Regions from separate parts of the Levilactobacillus namurensis genome, predicted to be linked through region 1. Evidence: predicted binding sites of a transcription regulator. Region 1 holds the regulator's gene; the other holds the start of a gene.
The links. Region 1 encodes NrdR, which represses ribonucleotide reductase genes. Its sites were predicted from a motif close to ACACNATATATNGTGT; they were not measured.
Positions count from the first base shown of each region.

Region 2: a site for NrdR is predicted at 9,092-9,107, ahead of nrdJ (ribonucleoside-triphosphate reductase, adenosylcobalamin-dependent). Genes of this name have one in related genera too.

Region 1 covers NZ_CP134159.1:1,145,456-1,156,681, forward strand. The annotation lists gene polA (DNA polymerase I) at 1-1,796, shown strand, start outside; gene mutM (bifunctional DNA-formamidopyrimidine glycosylase/DNA-(apurinic or apyrimidinic site) lyase) at 1,847-2,707, shown strand; gene coaE (dephospho-CoA kinase) at 2,700-3,320, shown strand; gene nrdR (transcriptional regulator NrdR) at 3,332-3,823, shown strand; gene RIN67_RS05505 (replication initiation and membrane attachment family protein) at 3,842-5,209, shown strand; gene dnaI (primosomal protein DnaI) at 5,209-6,135, shown strand; gene thrS (threonine--tRNA ligase) at 6,477-8,465, shown strand; gene infC (translation initiation factor IF-3) at 8,703-9,254, shown strand; gene rpmI (50S ribosomal protein L35) at 9,305-9,499, shown strand; gene rplT (50S ribosomal protein L20) at 9,583-9,942, shown strand; gene RIN67_RS05535 (YqeG family HAD IIIA-type phosphatase) at 10,153-10,695, shown strand; gene yqeH (ribosome biogenesis GTPase YqeH) at 10,676-11,226, shown strand, end outside.
Region 2 covers NZ_CP134159.1:2,558,327-2,569,552, forward strand. The annotation lists gene RIN67_RS12140 (matrixin family metalloprotease) at 1-413, opposite strand, end outside; gene RIN67_RS12145 (matrixin family metalloprotease) at 657-1,358, opposite strand; gene RIN67_RS12150 (KxYKxGKxW signal peptide domain-containing protein) at 1,832-3,157, shown strand; gene RIN67_RS12155 (LPXTG cell wall anchor domain-containing protein) at 3,177-5,108, shown strand; gene rihA (pyrimidine-specific ribonucleoside hydrolase RihA) at 5,200-6,135, opposite strand; gene RIN67_RS12165 (cob(I)yrinic acid a,c-diamide adenosyltransferase) at 6,229-6,768, opposite strand; gene nrdJ (ribonucleoside-triphosphate reductase, adenosylcobalamin-dependent) at 6,778-9,027, opposite strand; gene RIN67_RS12175 (class I SAM-dependent methyltransferase) at 9,259-9,957, opposite strand; tRNA gene RIN67_RS12180 (tRNA-Gln) at 10,143-10,214, opposite strand; gene RIN67_RS12185 (LacI family DNA-binding transcriptional regulator) at 10,471-11,226, shown strand, end outside.

The DNA.
Region 1 (11,226 bases):
AGGGGATGTCGGTGGATGGCGTGACGCCTTCTGCGACCCCTGGTTTGAAAGCCATTGCGTATACGGTCTTAACAGCCGATAACCTGGCGGATGTCCAGGTGACGGATGAGTGTGCCTTCTACCTAGAAATGGATGGGGACAATTATCATCTGGCCAAGTTTGCGGGCTTTGTTATCGGTCACGATGACCACTGGTGGGTCAGTCGAGACGTTTCGTTGTTACAGATGGCGCCCCTTAAGCAGCTGTTGGAGAATGCACAGGTTGCCAAAAAGGTCTTTGATGCCAAACGGACCTATGTCGGGTTGAACCGGTTAGGCATCACGCTGGCCGGTGTGGATGGTGACCTATTACTCTGCTCGTACCTGCTGAACACTTACGACAATAGCAATGACTTGGGACGGGTTGCCGCAGAACACGGGTATGACCAGGTAGAGACGGATGAAGACGTGTATGGTCGGGGAGCTAAGCGTGCTATTCCGACGGATGATACGGTGTTCTTCAAACATTTAGCCCGAAAGGCACAAGCGATTGCCCGGTTGAAACAGACCTTGTTTAAAGATCTAGAAGAAAATGACCAGGCGGAGCTGTATCGTCAGATTGAACGCCCCATGGCCTTCGTCTTAGCACGGATGGAAATCGAAGGCATCACGGTCGATGCCGACGAGTTACGGGCAATGGGCAGTAAATTTAGCGAACAGCTAGCCGAGATTGAGCAAACGATTTACCAAGAAGCGGGTGAAGAGTTCAACATTGGTTCGCCTAAGCAACTGGGCCACATCCTATTCGAAAAGATGCACCTGCCCGTGTTGAAGAAGACCAAGACGGGGTATTCAACGGCGGTAGGCGTCCTAGAAAAACTGGCCGCGGACGCACCCATCGCTGAGAACATTCTGAAGTACCGAAAGATTGCGAAGATTCAATCGACCTATGTCGAGGGACTTCTAAAAGTGATCAATCCCACTGACCACAAGGTTCACACGCGGTACTTGCAGACGTTAACGCAGACGGGACGGCTCTCGTCGGTCGACCCGAACTTGCAAAACATTCCTGTGCGGACGGAAGAGGGGAAAGCAATTCGGAAGGCCTTTGTTCCACGCCATCCGGGCTGGCAGATCTTCTCTTCAGACTATTCGCAGATTGAACTGCGAGTCTTGGCTCACATGAGTCACGATGCGAACATGCAAGAAGCGTTCCGGGAGGGTGAAGACATTCACGCGGCAACGGCCCGGCGAATCTTTAAGCTGGGGCCGGACCAAGAAGTGACGCCGAATATTCGGCGTCAAGCCAAGGCGGTCAATTTCGGCATCGTCTACGGCATTAGTGACTTCGGTCTGTCCCAAAACATTGGGATTTCCCGGAAGCAGGCTAAGCAATTTATCGAGACCTACTTCGAAGAGTACCCGGGTGTTAAAGCCTACACGGAACACATGGTGCAGGTCGCCCATGATCAGGGGTATGTCGAGACGATTGCCCACCGGCGGCGTTATCTGCCAGACATTAACTCGCGGAACTTTAACCAACGCTCCTTTGCGGAACGGACGGCGATGAATACACCTATTCAAGGTAGTGCAGCTGATATTATTAAGATTGCGATGATTCACATGGAGAAAGCCTTGCAGGGGATGCAAGCCACCATGTTGTTACAGGTTCACGATGAGTTGATCTTTGAGGCGCCGGCCGAAGAGATTCCAACGCTGGCTAAGTTAGTGCCGAAGATCATGGATTCGGCAGTGAAGCTAGAGATTCCGTTGAAGGTTGAAAGTCATGCGGGTCCGACCTGGTACGATTTGAAGTAGCCAGATAACGGGTAAGAAGCGGTTAAGCTAGTCAGAGAAAGGGCGATAAGATGCCAGAATTACCAGAAGTTGAAACGGTTCGGCGGGGCCTGACCCAGTTAGTGGGGGGCGCCACGATTGATCACGTGGAGGTCCTTTACCCTAAGATGGTGACGCCGGATGCCGAAGTGTTTACGGCCGAATTGATCGGTCGCAAAATTGAAAAGATCGATCGCCGGGGAAAGTATTTACTCTTCCGGTTCAGTGGTCAGCTGACGATGGTGTCCCATCTGCGGATGGAAGGAAAGTATGACGTTCAGCCCGAGGGCAGTCCGGTCACGAAGCACACGCACGTGATTTTTCACCTGACCGATAACCGTGAACTCCGCTACACGGATACCCGGAAGTTTGGCCGGATGCGGCTGGTTCCGACGGGGACCGAAGCGGAAGCCTTACCGTCACTGGGAAAGATGGGGCCTGAACCGACCGAAGCGACCCTGACGCTGGCTTACATGCAGCAAATTTTTGGAAAGTCGCATAAGATTATCAAGCCCTTCTTACTGGATCAATCCCGAATCGCTGGGTTGGGGAATATCTATGCTGACGAAGTGCTGTGGTTGTCAAAAATCAACCCATTGACGCCAGTGGACACGTTAACCAAGGACCAGTTGGTGACGTTACGGCAAGCAATCATTGACGAGATTCAAAGGGCGATTGCGGGCCACGGCACCACGGTCCATTCGTTCTCGACGGCTTTTGGGGATGCGGGGCATTTCCAAAATGACCTGCACGTTTACGGCCACGAGGGTGAGCCTTGTGAGCGGTGCGGAACCGAAATCGTGAAGATCAAGGTTGCTCAGCGGGGAACCCATTTCTGTCCCCATTGTCAACCGTTGCCACCCGATGCCCAGGGGGTCTTGACCGATGACTGAAGTCTGGGGACTCACGGGTGGCATTGCGACGGGGAAGTCTACGGTGAGCGCCTGGTTAAAGCAGGCAGAGATTCCGGTCATTGATGCGGATACGATTGCCCGTCAAGTCGTTGCGCTGGGCACCCCGGGATTACAGCAAATCAGCGCTGCGTTTGGGCCCGATTACTTGCAGGCCGACGGGACGTTGAACCGGGCTAAGCTGGGCCAGTTGGTCTTTCATGATTCGTCCCAATTACAACGACTCAATGCCATTACCACCCCGTTGATTCGGGATGAGATTCGCCGGCAACTGGCGGCTTACCGCGCGCGAAAAGTGCCGGTAGTGATGGTGGATGCGCCTACGCTGTTTGAGGTGGGCTATCTGCAAAAGCTGGTCGATCATGTGATGGTGGTGGCCACCAGTGCCCCGCACCAGAAGCAACGGTTAATGGCTCGCAACGGGTATACCGCAGCGGATGCCCAAGCCAGAATTGACCGTCAGTGGCCCTTGGCTCAAAAGATTGCGGCTGCGGACGTGGTCATTGATAACGACGGGGACATTACCCAAACACGCCAACAAGTGGTAAAATGGCTTGACATGAATAAATTTGGAAAAACGAATCAGGTAAAATGAGGTGACCAACTATGCAGTGTCCGCACTGTCATCATAACGGGTCACGAGTCGTCGACAGTCGTCCGACTGACGATGGTCGCGTGATTCGCCGCCGTCGGGAGTGCGAGAGCTGCGGCTTTCGGTTCACGACGTTTGAGCGCGTGGAAGTCACACCGCTCCTGGTGATTAAGAAGAACGGGACTCGGGAAGAGTTCAATCGAGAAAAGATTTTACGGGGAATTATTCGCTCGGCCGAAAAACGTCCGGTGGGTATGGACGCCATGACCCAAATTGTTGATGAGGTTGAAAATAAGATTCGGGCGTTAGGCGTCAATGAAATTTCCAGCCAGGTCATTGGGGAATACGTCATGAACCGGTTGGTCGACGTTGACGAAATTGCCTATATTCGGTTTGCGAGTGTTTACCGGCAGTTTAAGGATACGGGGGTTTTCTTCAACGAACTGAAGGATATCTTGGATAAGGATAAGCTGAAACAGGGTAAATCCAAGCCGAAAAAGGACTAAAGTGAGGCGAGATAACGGATGGAGGATTCTTGGCATCAATTGACCCCCCGAACAGGGTTCGTGGTTCGACTGGCTGATCGCGTGACGGATCAGAGTTGGCAGACCTTGACGCAACTCTATCAACCCATTATTGGTCCAGTGGCTGCTGCGTTATACAGCAGCCTCTTTTGGCTACCGGAACGCGAACAATTGCACCGGCACGGCCGGTTGTTAGCCGGATTAGGCATTGATCTAGAGCACTTGTACGCCGCACGGTTGCGCTTGGAAGCCACAGGGTTACTGACAACGACGGTGAAGACGGCTAACGATTTGACCACCTTTTGCTACACGTTACGCGCCCCGTTAACGCCTGCGCGCTTCTTTAACGATGATCTCTTAAGCGTTCAATTACTGGGGGTGCTCGGTGAGGAGAGCTATCAGACCTTGTTGGCCACGGCGACAGTTGTGACGCCCGCTGCCGATGAACAGGACATTACTAAGAATTTTTTGGAAGTCTTTCACGTGGATGGCCACGAGCTCAGTCAGTTGCCCGCTGCCGTGACGGCCGGGCGACACCAGATAACGGCTAAGCCGGCTGAACCGGCTGTGGATTCGCCAGCAACGGACTTTGATTTTCACTTGCTGGGTGAAATCTTAAAACGGTCTTACGTGGATGCCCAGGCCTTGCAACCCTACCGGGAATTACTGGTTACTGAACATGTGACTTATGGGTTAGACGAGCCAACCATGGCCCGTTACATTGGCGAGGCCACTGACCTGGCCACGAACGCGTTTGACCCGGAACGCTTTAAGCGGGTAGTTGCCCGCCACTTCGAACAGCAACATCCGGGCCAACCGGTTCAATCGCCGGCCTCCCCGACACCGACCCCGGCTGCAGTTAAGTCGACGGCCGAGCAGACGGTGCTTCAGATGGCCAGTCAGATGACTCCGGCAAACTTTCTGGAAGCCATTAAGCAGCAAACGGGGGGCTTTGTGACCTCGGGAGAACAACGTATCATTCGTGACCTAGTGGGCCGGCAACTCTTTTCCCAAGGCGTTCTGAACATGATGGTGTACCACGTCTTGGTGGACGAGGAACGCCCGACCCTGAATAAGGCGTTGCTGGATACGATTGCCAATGATTGGAGTCAATCGAAGGTCGCGACCCCTCAACAGGCGGTCGTGAAGATTCGGGAGCGACAGCAGGCAGCTAAGCAGCCGCGCTCACGGGCAACGGGCTCTCGTCGGAACGCCACGACGGTCAAGGAGACGTTACCGGAATGGGCTAAGGCGCCCGCGGCCACTAAGGCGGCTAAGCAACCGCAGTTATCGGATCAACAAAAACAAAAACTTAACGCCCGAATTGCCCGATTTAAGCAACGGCGTTCTGGGAAGGAGGATTCCTGATGGAAGATGTCAGTAAAGCCATGCAACAGCTGATGAGCCAGCGACACCTGAATGCAAATTACCGCCAGCTAATGGCCAAGGTCTATGCCGACCAGACGGTCCAGCAGTTTTATCACGACCATAAGGCGGAGTTGGCGGAAGACGTTTTGGACCGCTCGGCAGCTAAACTCTATGAATTCGTGAGCGAACGGGCCAAGGTGGCACAAGGTGGCGAAACGTTTGCGGCGGGGTATGAACCGCAATTGATTGTCTCGAATCACCTGATCGATGTGGCCTATGTTCCGACTAAGGCCACCCAAGAAAAGCAGGCCCAGCAGCAGTTGCGGCAACGAGTCCGGTCGATAGCGATGCCTAAGGATATTCGGAACGCACAGCTCGATAACTTTGACCACGATGAAGAGCGGATGGAGGCCCTGATGGCCGCTTATGACTTCATCGAGACCTACGAGGCGAGTCCTCATCGGCGTCACCAGGCCCTATACTTGGCCGGTAGTTTTGGAGTGGGCAAGACCTACCTCTTAGCGGCGATTGCCAATCAGCTGGCCAACGATGGCTTCTCCAGCACGTTAGTTCACTTTCCGAGTTTTGCGGTGGAGATGAAGAACGCGATTGCCCAGAACGGCGTTGGGGATAAGTTGGACGCGTTGAAGCGCGCCCCGGTATTAATGATCGATGACATTGGCGCGGATGCCATGTCAGCGTGGGTCCGGGATGATATCTTAGGCGTTATTTTGGAGTACCGGATGCAAGAAGAGTTACCGACGTTCTTTAGTTCGAATTTCTCGATGGCTCAGTTGGAGAACGAACACCTGCGGATCTCATCGCGCGGGGATGACGAACCTCTTAAAGCGCAACGGTTAATGCAACGGATTCGGTTTTTATCACGGGAGATCACCATGGTAGGGGTCAACCGCCGGCCGCAATAAATTTGAGGTTACCGCTTGACAACTTTTGGCTGCGAGTGTTTAATAGTCCTTGAAGCCAATTAAAAGCTAAGACGAGAGATACGATGCATTGTGGTTCGTCTCCAGGAAGAGGAAACCTAGATTGGAAGTTTCCTTAGTCGGCCCAATGCATTACCGCTTTCGCAGCTGTCAGAAGGAAAATTTCTGGCCGGTTCGTTCCGTTATCGACGATTAGAGTTCACGGGCGTAGTCTCGTGAAGAATATCGGGTGGAACCACGTTAATTAGACGTCCCCAGTGTCCTTAATGGATGCTGGGGACTTTTTGCGTTGACTGCTCAAAACACACAAGGGAGATCATACCATGGCAGAAATTTCAATTAAGTTCCCTGACGGCAAGGTTCAATCCTTTGCTGAAGGGACGACGCCAGCTGACGTCGCCGAATCCATTTCCATTAGCTTAGCCAAGAAAGCCGTTGCGGCAAAGTACAACGGTGAACTGGTTGATTACCTGACCCCACTGAAGGGTGACGGTGACATCGAAATCGTGACGAAGAGTGATGCAGACGGCTTAGCAGTTCTGCGGAACACCACGGCGGCTTTGCTGCGGATTGCCTTGAAGAAGGAATTCCCAGCTATTCGCTTGGGTGAAGTTAGCGCTGACGATGACGGCTTTTACGTCGATACGGATAAGGATGACCAACAAGTCAGCGTTGACGAGTTGGATGCCTTAGCAGTCATCGTGGACAAGTTGGTCAAGGACCACTTGGACATCAAGCGGGTCGCTTTGAGCAAGGCTGATGCTTTGGCAACGGTCAAGGATGATCAGTTCAGTACGGCTCTGATCAACGCCATTGACGGCGACCAAGTGCCTTTCTTACAGATTGGAGACTACCAAGTCTTAAGTGATGGCGCCCAATTGGCGAACACCAAGGACGTTAAGCAGTTCAAGTTCCTGTCAGTTGCCGGTGCCTACTGGCAAGGCAAGTCTTCGAACCCAATGCTGCAACGGATCTACGGGACGGCCTTCTACAAGGAAGCTGATTTAAAGGCTGACTTAGCACGGCGGCAAGAAGCCCGCGAGCGGGATCACCGAGTTATCGGGAATCAACTGGACCTGTTTTTCGTTGACCCGAAGGTGGGAGCCGGCTTACCTTACTGGATGCCAAATGGTGCCACGATTCGGCGGACGATTGAACGTTACATCATCGACAAGGAAGTGGCCAACGGTTACCAACACGTTTACACGCCAGTTCTGGCTAACCTGGACTTATACAAGCAATCTGGTCACTGGGCCCACTACCGGGAAGACATGTTCCCACCAATGGACATGGGTGATGGCGAACAATTGGAATTACGGCCAATGAACTGCCCAAGCCACATTCAGATTTACAACCACCACATCCGTTCTTACCGGGAACTGCCATTGCGGATTGCCGAATTAGGGATGATGCACCGTTACGAAAAGTCAGGTGCCCTGAGTGGTCTGCAACGGGTTCGTGAAATGACCTTGAACGATGGGCACACGTTCGTGGCGCCAGACCAGATTCAAGACGAATTCAAGCGCATCTTGAAGTTGATGGTTCAGGTTTACGCTGACTTCGATATCAACGATTACACGTTCCGGTTAAGCTACCGGGATCCTAAGAACACTGAAAAGTACTTCGCCGATGACGAGATGTGGAACAAGGCACAAACCATGTTGAAGGGTGCCATGGACGACTTAGGTCTTGACTACGTTGAGGCTGAAGGGGAAGCGGCCTTCTACGGTCCTAAGCTGGACGTCCAGACTAAGACGGCTCTGGGGAACGAAGAAACGTTATCCACGATTCAATTAGACTTCATGTTGCCAGAACGGTTCGACCTGCACTACATCGGTGCTGATGGTGAAGAACACCGTCCAGTGATGATTCACCGTGGTTTGGTTTCCACGATGGAACGGTTCACGGCTTACCTGACTGAAATCTACAAGGGCGCCTTCCCAACCTGGTTGGCACCTAAGCAAGTCACGATTATCCCTGTTTCCGAAGAAAAGCATGGTGCTTACGCGGATAAGCTAGCTGCTGAGATGAAGGCTGCGAACATTCGGGTCAACGTCGACAAGCGGGGCGAAAAGATGGGTTACCTGATTCGGGATGCCCAAACGCACAAGATTCCATACACGTTAGTGGTTGGGGAACAAGAAATGGCTAACGGCAGTGTATCTGTACGGAAGTACGGGGAAGACGATGCGCAATCCATGAGCAGTGCCGACTTCATGAAGGAAATTCTGGACGACATTGCATCCTACAGTCGTGATGGAGACAGCACGGGTGAAGAAAGCCAAGTTGAAAAGAAGTTAGACCAAGACTAGTTCACCGGTCGGTGGATGAAGCTAGGTTGACGATTAGCCATTGTTTTGGGAAAAGCAGTTGACATCCGCAACTGGTCCTGATATGATGGTTAAGTTGAGAAATTAAGCAGAGGCTACCGCTTCTCGCCTTGTGACTAAGTTGCTGGGCTGGATATGCACGTTAGTTCCGTTCTTTAGAATGGAATTTCTTGCGGGAGCCGTTTGATTTTCATCAAAGGTTCCCGCATTTTTTGTCTCATGTGGTTCTCAAGATTATTTTGGAGGTGGATTACCATAGCAAACGACACGATTGTCAACGAGGGGATTCGCGCACGCGAAGTTCGGTTGATTGCCGATAACGGTGACCAATTAGGAATCAAGTCCAAGCGCGATGCATTACAGATCGCTGAAGACGCCAACCTCGATTTAGTTTTGGTTGCACCGAAAGCTAAGCCACCCGTAGCCCGGATCATGGATTACGGGAAGTACCGGTTCGAGTTGCAGAAGAAGCAACGCGAAGCTCGGAAAAAGCAAAAAGTGGTCAGTGTTAAGGAAGTGCGTCTGAGTCCTACCATTGATACCAACGACTTTAACTTTAAGTTGAAGAACGCTAAGAAGTTCTTGACTAAGGGTGAAAAGGTTCGGGTCTCAATCCGGTTCAAGGGTCGGGCCATTACCCATAAAGACATTGGTCGCGAAGTACTCAATCGCATGGCAGAAGAAACTTCTGACGTGGCAACGGTTGAACAACGGCCAAAGATGGATGGTCGGAGCATGTTTTTGATGCTCTCACCCATTGAGAAAAAGTAAGAGTTGATTGTGTAGCTTCGGCTACGAACTTAAGGAGGATTTTTCGTACTATGCCAAAGATGAAGACTAACCGCGCTGCAGCCAAGCGTTTCAAAGTAACTGCTAAGGGCGGTATCAAGAGTGCTAATGCTTACACGTCTCACCGTTTCCACGGTAAGACCAAGAAGCAACGCCGGAACCTTCGTGGGACCCGGATGATGGATCAAACGACTATCAAGACTTACCGGAGCTTATTACAAAAGTAATTCTCGGGTATTCGGTCGTTAAAATTTCGGGTGGACGATGAATCGTCCCCATAATGTTTGAATTGATTTAGGAGGAAAAGATTATGCCACGAGTTAAAGGCGGTAATGTTACACGCGCACGTCGTAAGAAAGTTTTAAAGTTAGCTAAGGGTTACCGGGGCTCCAAGCACCGTTTATTCAAGGTTGCTAAGGACCAAGTTCGGAAGGGTTACCAATACTCCTTCCGTGACCGTAAAGCTACGAAGCGTAACTTCCGTAAGCTTTGGATTGCCCGGATCAACGCCGCAGCCCGGATGAACGGTCTGAGCTACAGCAAGTTGATGCACGGTTTGAAGTTAGCCAACATTGATGTTAACCGGAAGATGTTAGCCGACTTAGCTGTGAACGATGCAGCTGCCTTCACTGCTTTAGCTGACCAAGCTAAGCAAGCATTGGCTGCTTAATTTCAGTCGATGAAAAGACTTCGCTGACTTTCAGCGGGGTCTTTTTTATTTTTGCGGGTCGCCAAGAACAGTCGCTAAGATGGCCCATGGGTCTTAGGTGGCGGCGGTGCGGTTCGTGAACACCATGGGTGGTAAAATAACCAGATATTGCGTATAATGAAGTGCTAGATATGCCAGTATGGCATTGGCACGAAGGGAGGAGTCACCCGCATGGTTGCTGGATTTAAACCCACGTGGATGGTTACGAACATATATGATTTGACCCCCGCCGATTTGAAGGCGCAAGGGATTCGAGCAGTCTTGACCGATTTGGACAATACCTTGATTGCTTGGAACAATCCGGATGGAACGCCGGAATTACGTCACTGGCTCAATTTATTAGAATTAGCCGGGATTCGGGTGATCGTGGTTTCCAACAACAGTCGCCAGCGGGTGGACCGGGCCGTTGCCCCGTTTAAGTTACCGTATATTCACCGCGCACTGAAGCCGTTGTCGTGGGGGCTCAAGCGGGCCTTGACCCGTTGGCACCTCCGCCGCGATGAAGTGGTGATGGTCGGTGATCAGTTATTGACAGACGTTTGGGCGGCCCATAATAGCGGCATTCGTAGTGTGCTAGTCAAGCCGTTGATTCAATCGGACGCCTGGGTCACCAAGGGCAACCGTTTCCTAGAAAAAATTGTGATGTGGCGGTTACGCCGCGTCTATCCAGAGTTAACTTGGCAGGAGGATTTAAATGAACGAAAAACACATTGACCCCGTCTTAGTGGACGGGGAACCGTTACGTTGCATTGGGTGTGGTGCAATGATTCAAACAACGGATAAGACGGCACCGGGGTATACGCCTCAGTCCGCCTTGGATAAGGGCATTGAAACCAACGAAGTCTATTGCCAACGGTGCTTCCGGTTACGGAACTACAATGAAATTACGCCAGTCGGGTTGACCGATGACGATTTCTTAAACCTGTTGACGCAGATTCAAGACGCAAATGCCCTGATCGTGTATGTTGTCGACATCTTTGACTTTAACGGTAGTGTGATTCCAGGCCTGCACCGGTTTGTCGGGGATAACCCCGTTCTGCTGGTCGGGAATAAAGAAGACCTCTTGCCAAGTTCGTTGAAGCGCAGCAAGTTGCAAGACTGGTTGCGGCAACGGGCGAATGAAGCGGGCTTGCGGCCAATCGACGTGACGTTATTGAGTGCTAAGACCAACCAGTCGGTCGATAGTCTCCTCGCCAAGATCGACAAATACCGGGGAAACCGCGACGTTTACGTGGTCGGTGTGAC
Region 2 (11,226 bases), 1.3 Mb from region 1:
TCGATTTTCTGGGGGTCCTTAGCCGTCTGCCAGTAAGTGGAAAAAACCACTTGATTACTCCCATCGGGCCCCACGCCGGGCTTCAAGTGGACCAACCCCGTCCGGTTAAACGTGGCGACGGCCGTCTCAAAGACGTCGCGACCATCCGTAGGTAGGTTGCGATTGAACCGGTAGTAGTAGGTCCGCGCCAAAGACTCGCCGTGAATGATCTTAAAGATGGGCGTGGCCCCCTTAGTGGTCGCAGCTTGTGCGGGTGTCGGCCGAACAGGCCTGGGCAGATTCAGGGTCCGCAACACGCGGTCCCACTGCGTGTTCACCCAGCGCGTACTTTCCGGTGTCAGCTGACTATGGTAGAGTCCCCCCATCATCAGTAGAACCAGCAATCCACCAACACACCACATTCGCCACTTCACACTTAGCACCCCTTTTACATTTTTTAGGACTTGGTCGGGCCAAATCGTCTGCGACGTTTGTACCATATATCAAAGTCCGACGGTAGGGGATTGTCGAATGTTTCGGATTTAAAAACGCTAAAGTGCGTTAGACGGCGGTTTAAAGCGTTTTTCTCATACGCAAGATAAGTGGTCTAACCAATTAAAACTGCTTGATTACAAACGGCCCGGCGAAAGAACCCCCTTCGCCGAGCCGTTACCTGTCTAATCTTTAGCTGAACGGTAAATCGCCTTCAGTCCGGCAATGTCGCCCGCCGATAGCTGACTGCGTCCCTGACTGATTGGATACATCACCGATAACAGGGACTGACTGTGGTCTAAACCTAAGGCGTGACCCAACTCGTGAGTCGCCACCGCGTCGCTGAACGCTCCGCCATAGTCCGCATTGAGACTGGCGTTGGCGTTATTCTGATCATGGGTTCCCGCCAGGCTCACCCGTTGCGTGATGCTGGGACCACCATGGCCTAATTCGATCTCCGCGCTATTCTGAGCCATCCGCTTGTGATAGACCGAGAAGGTAATGGAGTTCTTCCCCGCTGGCGCAGTCCCTTGAACCAGGTGAACGATGCCCGTGGCGTTGTACCGCGACACGGCGTCCGCAAAGACCCGGCGGCCGGCAGCAGGAAGCGTTGCACTATAGTGGTAATAATAGGTGGGCGACAACCGCATCCCCTCCACGATGGGTTCCATCGGGGTGGTGGTGGTCGAGGAACTTGGCGTGGCCACGTCTCGCTCTTGACCCACCAACCGGTTGACCCAGTTGCCATCTAGGGCCGTGACCAGCTCCGTCCGCAACTGATTGACTTTCGCCGTAGCTTGCGGGACCAACGTTGCGCGATTTTGGTAACCCAGGACAACCGCCACTACGAGAACCAACATGCCCAATAATCGTCTGATTGTCCGCATCACAACCTCATCCTCCATTTCTTATCCGGTAGTCTTCTTTTATACCATAGTTTTCCCGTCATCCCCTACTCATTCGCTACCCCCATCCCCAATCTTTACGTTTTCGTTAGAGTCTGTAACAGTCGTTGCGGTGATTAACTAACAGCACCACGGCAGCTATGTCCATTTGAATTTAGGTGTTACGAGTATCGAATTTTGTGGGGTTACCCGTTAACGCTTGCTTTATTTAGATAAGAAAAATTATCCAGAAAAGATTAACCGAGAAGTGCGCGTAGTTTGCTAAAGAAAATTAACTAACGCCTTGCAATTACGGTGTTTAACAAGAAAAAAAGAGCTTTATAACACTTAATTACCCCAAAAATGCTTCCTATTGTAAATTAATTATTGACTTATTTGTGATTGGTTATACAATGAGGGTGTTAAAAGCAAAAGAGGATTACATACTAAACGACTTTGACTGGAGGATGAGGAGCATGTTGGAGACTAAAGTACATTATAAGAGTTACAAGGCAGGCAAACGCTGGCTCTACGCGGCAATCAGTGTCACGAGTCTCTGCGCTGGCTTGGCCTTGACCGTCCCGGCCAACGCGGCGACCACGGATTCAGATTCGACACCGGTCACTGAAACCGTTAATGCGGATTCATCGTCCAATAATGAAAACGCAACCAATTCTAATGTTGACCCAGCAAACACTGATAGCTCAACCAATACCAACGAGACCAACGAAAATAATGAGTTAAATGATAATACGAAGACTAACGAAGAAAATGGTGACACCTCAAACAGCGATACTGATAACAACGAGGACAACACCAACGGCTCACTTGGTGACTCTAATACCAACGGGACTGACGTCAATGAATTAAATAACGACACTAATTCCAACGGGACCGATACTAGCAACCAAGCCGATGAGTCCAATATCACCGATACCAACGTTAACAATAACTCTGACAACACTAACTCTAACGATTCAAACACCCAGCAGGACCAAGACACGCAACTTGCAGCTCCTAAGGACCTCGCAAATTCCTCGGAAATCACTGATCCACTAGCCGTGATTAAGACCGGGGTAGCACAGGATCAAAGCCAAGATAAGTTAGGGGCTTCAATAACGGTTACGGCCACCAATAGTAAAGGGACCCAGACCTCGCAAGCCTCTTCGGAATCCCATAATCAAGAAGTAGCCGTTAACACACAAGATTCCAGTTTAACCGCAACTTTCAATGTCACCAACCATTCCGATACGAAGCAAGGCCTTTGGGTCTACCTGGAAATGCCCGCTTACTTAAATAACGCAACCTCCATGACCGTCTCGCCTAGCATCGACGCAGATAGTTTGACGAACACCCCTGAAGGCGTTCAACTTACCTTCATCACTTTGGATGGCTCTTACAAAGTGCCAACGGGATTCGACTGGACAACGCTAAAAGAAATTGAATTAACTGGGACCATGAACGCAGGAGACCACTACTCGGTATCAATTCCATTAACGATTCCCAAGTCCGGTACATCCGCCGACCTGGGAATTGCGGACTTCGGTCCCGATTGGTACAGTTCATCTATGAAGCTTCAAACCACGGACCCTGTGCTGTACCACGCCCCGACCAACTTGCCAACGGCGACCCAACAGACGCCGACCGCTACAGTTGATCCAGACGTCACCCCCCCCAATCGCCGCGATTACGAACAATCCCGACCTGCAAGAAAAGGCCAATACAGCCCCCGTCGATGCGACAATTCGACTCACTGCTCAAAACGAAAATGGGTTAGGGGTTTCCTTAACTTCCCAAAGTGACACTGGCAACGGTGATTCAATGACCGTCGTGGATGGTCAGGCAACCGACCTAACCGCCCTTTTGGACGTCACCAACACAACTGACGCCGTCCAAATCGTCAACACGTTCTTTAGTTTGCCGACCTATTACAATCTCCTTTACCCCAGCCACACAAGCACCGTGACTATGTCAGACGATGTCAATGCGGCTGACCTCCTTGCAGACCTGCCTTCCGGCCTAGCCGTTCATTACGTCACCAGCCAAGGAGAATACAACTCCTACGCGGACTTACTCGCTAAAGAACCAAACTTTCAGTGGTCTGACTTAACCCAGTTCCACGTCGTCGGTTTCTTAGCTAGCCAATCGGGCTATACGTTAAACGTGCCGCTCACCGCCCAAAAGACCGATCAATACACCATCAATGGGGGTTCTATCATGAGTCAATACTCCTATGGCGCCGTCCAGACGAACGCCGGCTTTTACTTTAGAATTGCCGACACCCTGGACGACTTAAGTGGTCAATATCAGGCCGTCGTGGCTAACCCTAACGCTGCCGTGGATGGCGACCCTTACTTGGCGGCACCCAAAGAGATCCAAGCGGCTATGCCTAACATGGGGAAAGACCAGATTGCCTACCATAACTTCTTCACCGGCACGTCGGGGTCGACAACGGATCACCCTTATAACGGTGGTGTCATCACCATCAATTATCAGAACGCCGACTTCGCCGATGCGATTAATCACCTCGGTTACGCAGTTGCTCTAAGCTCAGACGGACAACCTTATCAAATGATGGGGTACATTTTTAAAGGGACGCCTACCATGATTCAAAACCCAACGGAAAATCCTTCAGTTTATGTGGTCGTTCGTCAGGTCTTACAGACTCAAGATAAGACCCTCCAAGTTGGCGACAACTGGAACCAACTCGATAACTTCGTGGCCGGCTTCGACAACCAAGACCAGCCCCTACAAGCTAGTGATGTTCAAGTCTACCAAATCTCTGACCCATCTGGTATCGTGCAAGACGGTAAGGTTACGGCAGCCGGCACCTTTACGGTCACTTACGCTTACCAAGTTGCCGATGATTACTACGGTAAGGGTGAACCTTACATGGTTTACAAGACGGCGACAGTTACGGTAGATGCCCCTGATCCGGTTGACCCAACACCAACGGATCCGGACAATCCAGGTACCACTACACCGACCGACCCTAGCACTGACCCAGACAATCCAGGCACCACTACGCCAACCGACCCTAGCACCGACCCAGACAATCCAGGTACCACCACACCAACTGACCCTAGCACCGACCCAGACAATCCAGGTACCACCACACCAACTGACCCTAGCACTGACCCGGACAATCCGGGTACGACTACGCCAACCGACCCAGACAATCCAGGCACCACTACGCCAACTGACCCTAGCACTGACCCGGACAATCCAGGTACCACTACGCCGACCGACCCGGACAATCCAGGTACCACTACGCCAGTTGACCCATCCACGCCGACCAATCCAGATACAACCACCGGCAACGAAGCCGCTGTAACGGGTGGCTCCGGTGACACGGCCACGGTTACGACGCCAAGTGCAACCACCAATGATTCGGCCGAAACCATCGACACTAATGCGGCCGCAACCGCAACGCCGCTGGTCACTTCAGGAGATGCCGATTCCGTAAACACTACTCAAGAATCGACGACTTCCGCCAAAGTCATTCATGGCGGTGACGGCGCTACGGTCACTACCGGTAAGTCTTCAGTAGCCACCAACCAAGCCAAGGCCCAGACGGCGACTCCTGCCACTACCCTGAGTGCTCAGACTACGACGCCAAAGGCAACGGCAGCCACATCAACCCAATTGCCTCAAACCAACGAAGCTAAACCGAATGGTCTGGCCATCTTGGGGATGGGCTTGTTAACCAGTGCCCTGAGTCTTGTCGGTCTCAAGTCCCGGAAGCACGACTAGTCCAGTGTTAACCTGAATCCTAAGAAAAAATCAGAGGGAACGCTCAAAATAAAGCGTTCCCTCTGATTTTTTGCATTTTTCAGTTCAAATGTTACCCAAACGTCTTCAACGAGTCCTTAATCAACTGGATAAAAGCTGCCCGGTCGATATCCAGGAGGACCTCCGTATTCTTAGGCTTACCGGTCAACTCGTAATAGTCGCAAACCGTTTCGCCCCGGGTCAACTCCCCAGCCGTTTCCACGTCCACGTTCATCTGCTCGGTCTTGAACCACTCGGGATGAATCAACCACGTAATCGTGCAAGGATCGTGTAGCGGCGCGCCTTTAAAGCCCCACTTAGGTGCCTCGTGATAGCGTTCAAAGAAGTTCAAAAGGTCGGCGAACACGTGGGCTACTGGGTTATCAATCTGCCCAATTTCGGCGATTTCCGATTTCAGAATCTGCGCCTTGTGGGTCACGTTCAACGGGGCCATGACCAACGGAATCCCCGCGTTCATCACGATTTTGGCCGCCTCGGGGTCGACGTAGATGTTGAACTCCACGGATGGCGTCCAATTCCCCAATCCCATGGCTCCACCCATGTAAACAATCTGGGCAATTTTAGTCTTCAATTCCGGATAAACCCGCAGGAACAACGCAATGTTGGTCATGGGACCCGTAACCACCAACGTCACCGGCGTGGTACTCTCCCGCAACGTCTGCGCGATGAGCTCAATCGCGGTCAGGGGCTGTACGGCAAAGTCAGGGTCGGGTAGGTCGGCGCCGTCTAGGCCGGACTTACCGTGCACGTTACCGGCCGTTTCCAACGGCTTCAAGAGGGGCGTCCGGTTACCTCCCGCCACGGGGATCTCCTGGTGGTGCATCAGGGTCAGTAAACGCATGGCGTTATTCAACGTCTTTTCCGGCGTCTGGTTCCCCGCCGAAGTCGTCACTGCCAACAGCTCGATTTCGGGATTGGTCAACGCCAGCATCATGGCCAGCGCATCGTCGTGGCCCGGGTCACAATCCAGAATAATTTTAGTCGTCATTTTCGAAACACTCCTTTAATATCGCGTTTGTTACCGCTTTCATCGTACCATAAAAAGACCGACCAGCCCAGAACGGGTCGGTCGGTCATCAGCTTATGCTTTAGTTGGTTTACTGGGAACTTCCTGGTAGCCCTCGCGCCAATTCATGGCGCGGGCCAAGGCGAACAGAAAGTCGGACAAGCGATTCAAATAAGTCAGGATGGCTGGTTCCAGCGGGTGTTCTTGATTCAAGCGAACCACGGACCGCTCCGCCCGGCGCGCCACGGTACGGGCGTACTGCAAGGCCGCACCAGTCGGCGTCCCACCAGGTAAGATGAACGCCTTAAGCACTGGCACCTCCGCCGTTAGCTGGTCGATGCGGGTCTCTAAATGCGTGGTATCGGCCGGCACCATAACCTGGTGGCGTTTAACACTAATATCGGCTTGCAAGTCGTAGAGCTTCCGTTGAATATCCTGCAACTCCTGCCGTTCGGCGGTGTGGGTGTTCCCCATAATTGCGACCACGTTGCCCAACCAGGACTCGAGTTCGTCGAGGTCACCTAGCGCGACAATTTGGGCATCCGTCTTCGCAACCATCCGGCCACTGATCTGCTTGGTCATCCCCTGGTCGCCGACGCGGGTATAAATTTTCATACTGGCCTCCTACCGAATTGGGCAGGCCCCACCGGCACAGTCGGATTGGTCGACTAACTCGATATCCTTCTGGTCGTGGTGGTTGTTCTGCTGGTCAAAGACCTGGGCCACGTCGCCCGTGATCTCCGCGCACTTAGCCTGGTAGGTCTGAACATCGATGGGTTCCTTCGGCGCTTGCTTGAAGCCACTGCCACTGTATGGCAAGAGCGACGTTGACTTGGTGGTGTGCCGGTATTGCGTCAGTAAGTCCGCAATCTCCCCCGCTTCATTAGGCTGGAAGGTCACGGTACAGCTGACCGCATTATCGGACCAGTACGTTTGTAAGAAGGCCTGGGTCGCGAACTGTTCCGCAATCGACACGTTCCCCGCCGAAGCAAAGTTAGGGTCGTCCGCGTTCGCCGCCTTGACCGGGAATTCAACGCACATGGTGTTCTTGGTGTAAACGTCCGGTTCGATATGGTAACCACAAGCCGCCAAAGCGGGCAGTAAGGGGTCGGATTCCTGGAACCGAATCCGTTGAATCAGGTAACCTGCGTAGTGGAAGTGCATCCCTTCGGAAACCCCCGCTAACTTAGCAACGGTCCCGGATGGCTTCACCGTGGTGTGCTTGATCGACGGCTGGCATCCCAGGTCGTCCGAGTAGGCTTGGTCGGCTGCCACAACGGCGTGGTAGAGGGCGTCCACCCGCTTAACGGCGGCCTGGTTATAGATGGGTTGGGCCACTAACTTGCCCGTCTCGGGGTCCTTGACTTCGTTGAAGCCCGTGACCACCCGCGTCTTGAAGGTATCCAAGATCCAGTCTTGAATCCCGGACATCGAGATCCCGATTCGCCGGTTCTTTTGAATGGCCTTACGCGAGACTTCCCAATCGTAATCACTGAAGGTGACCCGCTTGGCAAACCGAGTGCCCAATTCGAAGGCGTCTTCCAGTTGCCAGCCTTGCTGTTCCGCAACGCCCGGGAAGACTTCGAATAAGTTGCAGGGTTCCCCGTTACTCAACGAGATTTCCCCACACGGGTTGGTCCCTTCCACGGCGTCATCGATGCCCGCCTGGTAACCATCGGCCATCCGGCCATAGTGCCGGGACAGTTCGAGGTTCACGATACCGGGTTCCCCGTTTTGGGCAATGGCGTCCGCAATTGGTCCGTAATGGTCGAATTCGGAGTCGACCGCCACACTGTTGTTCGAAGCCCACCGGTGATGGTAGAGTTGCTTCTTATCTTGCTTCATGGTGATGAACGCGTCATCGTCGGCACCGCCTAAGGCCAGTTCCGCTGAGCGCCGGACGTTCCCCGCCACCACGGTCTTTCCAATCAGGTTCCCGAGGTCGGTGCAGTCCACCGAAGTCAAACGGTGGCCCTGCTTAGCGTTCAAGATTTGGTTGATATCAAATAACATTTCAATTAACGGCATCGGACCAGAAGCGGTCCCGCCAAAGCCCTTGATGGGTGCATCCTTAGGTCGAATGTTGGACATGTCCAGCACCACCCGGTTGGCGTTCGTAGGGTTGGTCTGATCAAAGTGTGCATCGATCAGATTGGCGTTGGCCAGTACCCAGCCTTCCCGAGTATCGGGAAGCTCGTAGTACCGCGCACCTTGCAGTTCGTGCGTCGCCAGCCAGTCCGCCTTGTTCACGGCGCCTAAGGCTACGGAATCCGCGTACGATTGACTGTTTTCGTCAATTAGAATCGTCAAGTCGATGGACCGGTCCACGGCCGGAATCTGCGCCACATTCGTTGGTACTACGGAGAAGCCGACCCCGCCACCCTTCATCAGTTGGTCGAACATGAAGGAGTAAGGCATGGAGACCGCTTTTTGATCCGGCTGCAGGTAATCGGGGATAATGTGACTGTCCCCGTAGGCCTGGGGCCGCACGGCGATGAACCAGCAGTTGTTCAACGCGTCACCATTACGGTGCTGGTAGTTGGTCCCCGAGATCCACAGGTTCCGCCCGGATGGCGTGGCACTCAGCCCATAGATCAGCTTAAAGAGCCGTTGGGCTTCTTGCGTCAATTCCGCGCGCAACTGGTCACTCACCGTATCGCCCTGCAAGCGGGGGTCCAGATTGATGTTCCCTTCAACCACCCGTTGGACCGTTTCCGGCCACTCTTCGGTGCGTTGTTGGTCCGGTAGCCAGCGCGCATAAGTCCGTTTATACGTCACCCACCCGAGTTCGCCCCAGTGGGGGGTCACCGTCTGTTCAACTTCTTTGATAAATGCTGCGGATAACGTAATCGGTGCAGCGGTTGCCGTATTCATCATTCTCATCGCTCCCATCTCAAATGAAACTACGCTATATATAGTAGCACCCATTCCGGAGTCCACACAATATATAGTTATTTGAAAGTGGGTGTTGACTTTTGAGATTTCAGACCATCCCCTAAACTGGACAAAGCCAGATTTAGCGATTTACGCACCCGTCCCACGCGTTTTTGCCACCTTAACCGTTTTACGGGTAAAAGGTTCGATTTTCCCCGTGAGTTTTTTCGTTCAGCTGACTAAGGTCCCCTCGTGCGGTTTGACCGCCGTTAACGTCAGCGTGGGTAACCAGGGACCACCCCACCAGCCGTGGTAGCCGGTCCCCGTCACCTGGATGTCTTGGTAACCCAAGCGCTGTAAGGCCTCACGGTACTCAGCACAGGCAAAGCCCCAGTCCATGATCAAGACGCGACCGCCCGGTGCCAGGACCCGGTTCAGCTCCTGGAGCGCCTGTAACCGTCCGGCTCTGGGCTGGACCCGGTGAAGTGCTAGGCTAGAGACCACCAGATTGAACTGGTTCGGCCGCCAGGGCAGATCTCGTAGGTCGGCCGCCTGAACGGTTATCCGGTCGGCCCGATCAGTCGCTTGCCACCGCGACATCAACGCCGGGCATCGCGCGGCAAAATCCACCGGGACGACCCCCGTGACCTGACCACCCACTGGTAGCCGCTCTGCCAGCTGATGGAAGGGCCCGGACATACAACCTAGGTCCAACGCCCGGGTCTGATCATTGAGAGGAACCGTCGCCAACAGCTGATGCCAGAGCCGTTTTCGGCCCAGCCACGCCTTATGTAACCAGATGGCCCCGCTGACCAGTAACCAACCAACTTGACGGAACACCACCCAAGCGCCGAATCCCACGACCCCTGCCAAGAACCAGCCGACAACCTGGCGTCCGTCGCCAAGTCCCCATTCACGACTCACTTGCATCCTCTTCACCCCTTTATTTGCTGGTATGAGTATAGCAAAGACTCCCCCGATAGCTGGTGACAAAGTGCCCGGAACGCAAAATTAATGATTACAGTTTTTATAATTCGCCACGCATCCCCGGCATCACCGCATTTGTGCGCACAAAAAAAGCCGTCAAAGCACGACGGCTTCAACGGCGATTTTGATTGGGCTAGCTGGGTTCGAACCAGCGCATCACGGGATCAAAACCCGTTGCCTTACCACTTGGCTATAGCCCAATAATTGCGTCATCACTGACTCAACAGGTAATAATTTTAGCATTTAACCCCACAATCGCGCAACCTCTTTTTTCAAACTTTTTACCGTTCTGGCCATTTTTTACTCCGCCAGGGCCCGCTCCAGTCGATGGTTATTAGTTGACGGCGAAAACCAGTTAACGCTACTATAGAATTGATAGCTTACAGTACCGGCGATCCTACGGGACTCGCCGGTTTCGACTGACTGAAACAAATTTATCTAAAGGAGGTGCGCACGATGTCGCACAAAATCACCATCAAAGACGTTGCGACCCAAGCTGGCGTCTCCGAAGCCACGGTGTCCCGGGCGCTCAACGATAGTCCCCAGGTCAAGGCCCACACCCGCCAGCGGATCCAGGAACTGGCTCGGCAACTGGGGTACCACCCCAACGGTCTGGCCCGAAGCATTCGTGTTCAGCACACCCACACCCTGGGCGTCATCATCCCCGACATCTTAAACGCCTTCTTCACCCAAATCGTCCGGGCCATCGAGGACGCGGCCGATGCGGCCGGTTACGACGTGCTGATCATGAACACCGACGAGCACTTATCCCGGGAGACTAAGGCGCTCGACTTGATGCTAGAAAAGCGGGTCGACGGCGTGATCATCACCAGCGCCGGTGGTCCCACCGACTACGCGACGCGTTTAGGGGGCACCCCCGCGGTCTTCGTTGACCGGATGCCCCTCCACAAGGCCAAGCGCTTCGACCGGGTGTTGGTCGATAACGTCCAAGCTACCGAAGACCTGGTCACCCGGTTGATCGACCGGGGGGCCACCCGCGTGGGTATCATCAACAGTGCTGTCTCCATGACGGCCACTGAACGGCTACAGGGGTATCATCGAGCCCTGCAGAAAGCCGGCATGACCTTTGACCCCGCCATTGAAGTCAACGCCCGTACGGACAACTCTAACGTCTCGCAGATGACCCGGCAACTGTTGGTCAACCAACGGTGCGATGGCCTCTTCGCCGCGGACAACACCATCATGGACACG